One region of the Priestia sp. P5 genome, then DNA from elsewhere that is predicted to be linked to it. Evidence: riboswitches for the same ligand, from Rfam matches in the RefSeq annotation. Region 1 holds a riboswitch; the other holds the start of a gene.
What was found. Region 1 has a riboswitch for cyclic di-AMP ahead of MMB69_RS04335 (dicarboxylate/amino acid:cation symporter). Riboswitches for the same ligand answer to the same signal wherever they lie in the genome.

Region 1 (4,219 bases):
TTTTTTTATATTTTTATTTTAATGTTCGTATATATTGTTGACTAAAGGATTTGTTTTTGATATATTATCAAATGGCTAGAAAATAACCGAATGATAATAAAAAAAGAAAATTCGGTCAATGACTTTTATCTTTTACCCAAAGAAAAAAGATGATGGGAGAATGTACAATGAACTCAAATTATGATGTTATTGTGGTAGGGGCAGGACCCGCTGGGATTTTTACTTGCTATGAGTTAACGTTAAAATTACCGGAAGCAACTATTTTATTAATCGATAAAGGACACGATATCTATCGACGTAATTGTCCGATTCTTCAGAAAAAAATTGAAAAATGTCCGCCTGCGGTTGGCAAAAAAGAGTTTGCTGGCTGTTTGCCTGCTTGTTCTATCACAAATGGTTTTGGTGGAGCCGGCGCATATTCAGACGGGAAATTTAATATCACAAGTGAATTTGGAGGCTGGATGACGGATTATCTGTCTGAATCACAGGTGGTAGATTTAATTAAATATGTGGATGAAATTAATTTAAAACACGGAGCAACCGATACGATTACGGATCCGTTAACTGATAAAGTTCGTGAAATTGAAAAACGCGGATACGCAGCAGGTTTAAAGCTATTGCGTGCCCAGGTGCGTCATTTAGGAACAGAGCAAAATTTAGAAATTTTAAAAAGCATTTATGAATACTTAAAAGAAAAAATTGATATGCAGTATAAAACGGAAGTAGCCGATTTAATAACAGAAAAAGAAGACGGTCAGCATATCGTGCGCGGTATTGAATTGAAAAACGGTGAAAGAATTACGGCTGATAAAGTGGTTGTTTCACCAGGTCGAGACGGCTCGAAGTGGATGAGCGACTTACTAAAAAAACGCCGTTTAAAAATGATTAACAATCAAGTGGACATCGGCGTTCGAGTAGAAACATCCAACGTTGTTATGGAAGAAATCAACAAGCACTTGTACGAAGGGAAATTCATTTACAATACGTCTGTAGGTACAAGAGTCAGAACGTTCTGCAGCAATCCTTCAGGACATGTGGTAGTAGAGAATCATTCAGGTATTATGTTAGCAAATGGACACGCATACAAAGATCCGAAGCTTGGAAGTCAAAATACGAACTTTGCGCTGCTTGTTTCTCATAAATTTTCGGATCCATTTGATCAACCAAACGAATATGCGCACGAAGTATCAAGGTTAGCTAATATGCTGTCAAACGGGGGCTTAGTTGTTCAAAAGTATGGAGATATTCTAAAGGGCCGTCGTTCAACAGCGAATCGAATTAAAGAAGGCTTTTTAGAACCAACGTTAAAAGAAGCTGTACCGGGTGACTTGGGCTTAGTGCTTCCTTACAATACGATGAAAAGCTTAATTGAAATGACAGAAGCACTGGATCATGTAACGCCTGGTTTAGCTTCTGAACATACGCTGTTTTACGGTGTAGAAGCGAAATTTTATTCAGCTCGTCCAAAGCTAAACGATAAGTTTGAAACTGAAATCTCTGGTTTATACGTGGGAGGAGACGGAGCTGGTATTACGCGAGGACTCGCGCAGGCAAGTGCGTGCGGTGTGTGGGTAGCGCGTGACATTGTTGAAAAATTAAAGAATCGCAAAGCAAGTTCTGAACCTGTTACTGTATAAGAAAAAGAGGCCGTCACGGCCTCTTTTTTTATATGTGTTAAATAATGAGAGCGAATAAGTAAAAAGCAAAGAACTTGTACCGCTCAAACTCCGATAGTTTTATATGATAATTACCCGCTCTTTTTTTAAAAAAATTACGGAATCCGTACGTCTATCGTGAGCAGAATTAAATAGAATAAGGCGAATTGATAATGTCCATTTCTTTCTATCAATAAAGTCAGTGAAATTTTAGGGAGTTTATATCAAGCAGTACAATAAGGATAAAATCAACAGTTGGAAAGAGTTGTTTTTTTGATGAGTAAAATATTTATGGAAGCAGCAAAGTACGCGTACGTTAGAATAATTATGCAAATTTATGAATGGAATTTAATGAGAAGAAAGTTCACTTCACAAACTATTTTTTGAGTTAATTTTTTATCTATTAGATTGTAAGTCTTGTTAAATAAGTGTTTGTGTTTTATTAGAATATGATGTGAATATTTTAAAATACAACAATTCTCAACTTTTTATGATAAAATACTGCATTATTTTTGAATAAAAAGTTGACAGGATCATATAAAATGAATTTTAATTAAAGTAACAATTATTATCATGAAAAAACATTTAAAAAAATTATTTGCTTAATCTCTTTTGTTTTATAAGAGAACGGGGGACCCATATTTGTGCGTAATGTACTTGGGGTGAATCTTGAATGAATCAAGTGGGGTAACTCACGTACCCGAATCCGACAGCTAACTCCGTAAGCATTCAGTGAGGGAATAACAGGTCTATGAAACCATGATATTCTCATGGTTTTTTGTATAGCTAAAATATTCCTAAACTATTAATCTGAAAATTTTTAATATATTGTATATTTTGAGTGTTATCGTTCTCAATGCATGGTAAAATAAGTATGGTAGTTAGAATCATTCTAATATAATTTATTTACGGGAGGTAAATCTATGAAGCTATCGACAAAAATTATTATCGCGCTAATTGCTGGTGCTGTTGTAGGAGTGTTGATTAATGCTTTTGCTCCAAGTGCTTTTGCTCCGCTGGACAAGTACTTGTTTACACCGCTTGGCCAAATTTTCTTAAGCTTAATTAAAATGCTTGTTGTACCAATTGTGTTTTTCTCGATCACTTTAGGTGTAGCAGGTTTAGGAGATCCTAAAAAACTAGGAAGAATCGGGGCTAAAACAGTTTCCTACTTCCTAGTTACAACAACCGTTGCGATTATTATCGGTTTAATTTTAGCTTATGCAATTAAACCGGGTACGTTTGGATCTTTTGATACAAAAAACGCTTCTTTTGAAGCCGAAAAAGCACCGCCGGTTGGAGAGACATTCTTAAATATGATTCCAGTCAATCCAATTCAAGCGATGGCTGAAGGGAATATGCTTCAACTTATCGTTTTCTCTATCTTTATCGGTTTTGGTATTACGATGCTTGGAAGTAAAACAAAAGGGCTTTACAATTTACTAGAGCAAGGCAATGAATTAATGATGTACCTTGTAAATCTAGTGATGAAGTTTGCTCCTTACGGAACATTTGGTCTTCTTGCAACAGCGGTTGGAAGTCAAGGCTGGGAGGCAATTAAAGCGATGGGTCTATACATGATTGTAGTCGTGCTCGCGCTGTTCATCCATTCAATCGTAACGTATGGTGGAACTGTCGCTCTTATGGCCAGACGCAACCCAATTGAATTTTTTAAAGGTTTTGCTCCTGCGATGACAGTTGGCTTCAGTACATCAAGCAGTAATGCAACGCTTCCGATTTCAATGAATGTGGCACAGAAAAATCTTCGTGTCCCGGAGTCCATCAGCAGTTTTGTTCAGCCGTTAGGTGCTACCATTAACATGGATGGAACGGCAATTATGCAAGGTGTAGCGACTATTTTTATTGCACAAGTATACGGCGTTGACCTATCGCTGGGGGCTCTTGTGACGGTTGTATTGACAGCGGTGCTTGCTAGTATTGGTACAGCAGGTGTGCCGGGAGTTGGTCTCATTATGCTAGCAATGGTACTGAGTTCGGTTGGCCTGCCTGTAGCAGGTATCGGATTGATTATCGGAATTGATCGCTTGCTTGATATGCTTCGTACATCTGTAAATATTACGGGAGACGCTGCGTGTGCCGTTATTGTGGCTGAGTCAGAAGCAAAGCGTATGGATAAATCTGTAACGCAATCGGCTTAATAAGCGCAAAAGCTCTAGCTATATGCTAGGGCTTTTTTTATTGGCAAGAAACTCTTCTTTTCAGCATACAGTTTAATAAGAGTATGTGTTTGAAAGGAGAGTGCGGAAATGAATAAGACCCATGTGATAAAGCCGCTGCTCGACGATGACTACCCAGTTATTTCATATGGAAAAGGAATTTATTTGTACGACCAAGATGGAAAAAGGTACATAGATGCTTCGTCAGGGGCAGTTACAGCAAGTATCGGACACGGCGTAAAAGAAATTATTGATGCGATGACCGATCAGGCACAGAAAGTTGCGTTTGTATATCGGTCGCAGTTTACAAGTGATCCAACAGAAGCCTTAGCTAAGAAACTATGTGAATTAAGCAGCAATCATTTCCAGTGGAGTTTTTTTGTTAAC
Region 2 (4,219 bases), on a different contig from region 1:
CTGATATCTTGTTTTTTTGGTTATAGCATGTAAGGTTTTTATTACAAATTATTAAAGATTCTTATCTTTTTGCAAATACACATTGTATTTCATAGTTTTAACAATTATGATAAAAAAGCAAGTGTCAAAATAGGAAAATAGTTGAGCATGTAAAACGAAGCGATAAGCTTATTAATTTGAAAGAAAGGCAAGGTACATAGCTTTATGTGGGAAATTATTGTAGCAATCATTTTAGGGATTGTAGAAGGTTTAACAGAGTTTGCTCCTGTTTCGTCAACTGGGCATATGATTATTGTGGATGACCTGTGGTTAAATTCAAAAGAATTATTTTCATCTCCAGTAGCTAATACATTTAAAATTGTTATTCAGCTAGGGTCGATCTTAGCAGTAGTTGTTATTTTTAAAGATCGTTTTATTAATTTATTAGGATTGGGAAAAAAGCCAGCTGCTCCAATTGGACCGACAAATCGCTTGAATTTAATGCAGGTAATTGTTGGGCTGTTACCCGCAGGAGTGTTAGGACTTTTGTTTGATGATTACATTGATGAACATTTGTTTTCTTTAAATACGGTGCTAATTGGCTTAGTAGTCGGAGCTGTATTAATGATTCTAGCAGATTTGTTTGGACCTAAACGTCCGCGTGTAGAAACGGTGGACCAAATGTCTTATGGACAAGCACTGGGTATAGGACTGTTTCAATGTATTGCTCTTTGGCCAGGCTTTTCTCGCTCAGGCTCAACGATTTCAGGAGGAGTTCTTCTTGGAATGAGCCATAAGGCAGCCGCAGATTTTACATTTATTATGGCAGTGCCAATCATGGCAGGAGCAAGTGGACTTTCATTGGTTAAAAACTGGCAGTATTTCACATCAGATGCGCTACCGTTTTTTATTGCTGGTTTTATCAGCGCCTTTATTTTTGCGCTGGTATCTATTCGCTTTTTCCTGAAATTAATTAATCGTATCAAATTAGTACCATTTGCACTATATCGAATTGTTTTAGCAGCTATTCTATATTTTGTATTTTTATAAAATAAACACGCGAGTTCTTTAGTCCTTTAAACTTCTAATAGAGACTCAAAGAGCAAGAAAAAGCTATTGCAATGTTGCAATAGCTTTTTTGCATAAATATATATTATCGCCTTTTGAAAGCGTTTTATAAACATGGGTATTGACAAAACGTGTCGAAAAATAGTAAATTAATATTTGTGCAGTATAAAGTTAAGTAAAAGTAAGACTTCTGTTTAGTTTTATTGACTGTAAAAAACGTATGACAACGTATAGATCGTTTTAATTTTATAAAAACTGAATAATAAGCTTAATCGTATAGAGCGGGGGAATCATTATCGGCAGTAAAGCTGCCTTGGGGTGAATCCTTACAAAAGGTAGGAAACTCTCAATTCCGAATCCGACAGTTAACCCCGTTTGCTTCATTGAGAGAAAGAGCCCAAAATAGCGTAAGTAAAAGGCTGTTCTTTCTTAAGAATAGTCTTTTTTTGTTTTTTCAGAAAAGTATATACAAATGTCATACATCTTTGGGGAGGTACATCTATGAAAAAAATTCGTTTTGGTTTGGCTACGCAGATTTTTACCGGTTTAATCCTTGGTGTTCTTGTAGGGGTAATTTGGTTTAACGATCCGCGTGTAGTAACATACCTACAGCCGCTAGGAGACCTATTTTTAAGATTAATCAAGATGATTGTTATTCCAATTGTTATCTCAAGCTTAGTCGTTGGAGTTGCAGGAGCAGGGAGCGGTAAACAGGTCGGAAAGCTCGGCGTTAAAACCATTCTCTATTTTGAAATTATTACGACTTTTGCAATTGTAATCGGTGTATTGATTGCTAATATTTTTCACCCTGGGCAAGGTGTAGACATTCATTCAGCACAGAAGAGTGATATTTCACAATACGTTGAAACATCCGAACAGCAAGAAGGAAAGTCAGTGGCTGAAACTTTCTTACACATTGTTCCGACAAACTTCTTCCAGTCAATTGTTGAAGGAGACATGCTAGCAATTATCTTCTTTACAGTGTTGTTTGCACTTGGAGTAGCAGCAATTGGGGAAAGAGGAAAGCCAGTTGTACAATTCTTCGACGGCGTTTCTCACGCAATGTTTCACGTGGTAAACCTTGTAATGAAAGTGGCTCCAATTGGTGTATTTGCTTTAATTGGTGTAACGGTTTCAAAATTTGGCTTAGATTCACTCCTTTCATTAGGAAAGCTTGTTATCTTAGTTTATTTAGCGCTAATTTTCTTCCTACTTGTTGTATTAGGAGGAATTGCGAAATGGGCAGGAATTAACATCTTCCACTTATTCCGCTATATGAAAGATGAACTGTTGTTAGCATACAGTACATCTAGCTCTGAGACAGTTCTTCCGCGTATTATGGAAAAACTTGAAAAGATGGGCTGTCCAAAAGCTATCGTATCGTTCGTTGTACCAATCGGTTATACATTTAACCTAGATGGTTCCGTTCTTTATCAAGCGATTGCAGCGTTATTCTTAGCGCAAGTGTATGGTATTGATTTAACGATCGTTCAACAGCTGACGCTCATTCTTGTATTGATGGTTACATCTAAAGGAATGGCTGCAGTGCCAGGAACATCATTTGTTGTATTACTAGCTACTCTTGGAACAATCGGTGTTCCCGCAGAAGGATTAGCCTTCATCGCCGGAGTAGACAGAATCATGGATATGGCACGTACGGTTGTTAACTTAGTAGGAAACACACTAGCAGCAATTGTAATGTCTAAATCAGAAGGCAAATTTGACCCTAAAAAAGGTACAGAGGTCATGAGGGCCGGCTAATTTATAAATTAAAAAGCTACTTATTCTATTCAAAAAATTAGAATAAGTAGCTTTTTTCATAATAATCCCTTTATTATTATGGGAATTGACCCTATAATATGTAACATCAGGTATAAAAATATCCAAATTTTATTCTTACATAAAGCAGTCACTGGTTCCTTTCTTTATCAGTAAATATAGAGATAGCTTAGCTAGTAGGGGGATAGTAGAGTATGTGGAAAAAGCGAATATGGGTCATCGCCTCGATAGTAATCGTATGTTTGTTAATCCCTTACAGTTTACCGATTGTGTTTGCTTTATTAACAGCATTAGCACTTGAGGGTATTGTTCAAAAATTGCATCAATCTTTTAAAATGAAGAGAGTCTATGCAGTGCTTATGACCTTCATTTTATATGTTGTTTCGCTCATACTTATTGGATTTTTTATTGTTCGGACAATCGTTACGCAAGTGGTTGCTCTTTCAAAAATAGCGCCTTCCTTTGTAAAAGAAATCTATGAAACCGCGATTTATCCAACTATTATTAAGTGGAAATACTATTCAAACGCTCTTCCTACAGAAGTGATTTCTTCTATCGAGCGCACGCTTGAAAAAACCGTAAATTCATTAGATTCTCTATTAAAAAGTACCGTAGAAATCATCATTAGCTTTGCCGCTACTGTTCCTGGGTTTCTATTAGAGTTTCTTATTTATTTAGTAGCACTTGTATTTATCAGCCTTGAGCTGCCTGCTATTAAAAATAAAATTAAGTCATTTTTAACAGAAGAAACGAAATATAAGCTACAAGTTGTCATCACTCAGCTTATCCAAGCGGGGGTTGGTTTTATCAAGGCACAAATTATCTTAAGTGTCATGACGTTTGTAATGGCTTATGTAGGGCTTTGGCTATTAGATGTTCCGTATACCGCGCTTCTTAGTTTATTAATTGTAATTGTCGATATCTTACCAATCCTTGGGACAGGCTCGGTGCTCGTTCCATGGGGGATTTTTGCTCTTACTCAAGGACATGACTCATTAGCAATCGGCTTATTTATTCTATTTGGAGTCATTACGGTAGTAAGACGTGTAGTAGAACCAAAAGTATTTTCTACAAATATGGGCATTTCACCTTTGGCTGCACTAGTTAGTTTGTACATTGGATTTAAACTTTTAGGCTTTGTCGGATTATTTTTAGGACCGGCTTTAGTTATTTTATACGATGCTCTTCGTAAAGTAGGTATTATTCAAATTAACTTTAAACTATAAAAGCGCTGGATAAAACTAGCGCTTTTTTTTATTGAAACTTTTGTAGTACGTAATACGTAAAGAGGGAAAGGAAAAAACTATGCCGCATTGGTTTTTATCTATCAATCGGCTAATTATAGTTTTGCAGTCTTAGATTTAATGACATGAGGAGGAGAATTTTTGTTAGA

Region 2: another riboswitch for cyclic di-AMP. It lies ahead of MMB69_RS26085 (cation:dicarboxylate symporter family transporter); the one in region 1 lies ahead of MMB69_RS04335 (dicarboxylate/amino acid:cation symporter).

What each region holds. Positions count from the first base shown of each region.
Region 1 covers NZ_JAKWFJ010000001.1:848,485-852,703, forward strand. Annotated here, with positions in the region: gene MMB69_RS04330 (NAD(P)/FAD-dependent oxidoreductase) at 168-1,637, shown strand; cyclic di-AMP (ydaO/yuaA leader) riboswitch at 2,245-2,399, shown strand; gene MMB69_RS04335 (dicarboxylate/amino acid:cation symporter) at 2,579-3,814, shown strand; gene MMB69_RS04340 (aspartate aminotransferase family protein) at 3,923-4,219, shown strand, end outside.
Region 2 covers NZ_JAKWFJ010000008.1:30,440-34,658, forward strand. Annotated here, with positions in the region: gene MMB69_RS26080 (undecaprenyl-diphosphate phosphatase) at 205-1,029, shown strand; cyclic di-AMP (ydaO/yuaA leader) riboswitch at 1,303-1,442, shown strand; gene MMB69_RS26085 (cation:dicarboxylate symporter family transporter) at 1,549-2,808, shown strand; gene ytvI (sporulation integral membrane protein YtvI) at 3,021-4,052, shown strand; gene MMB69_RS26095 (DedA family protein) at 4,212-4,219, shown strand, end outside.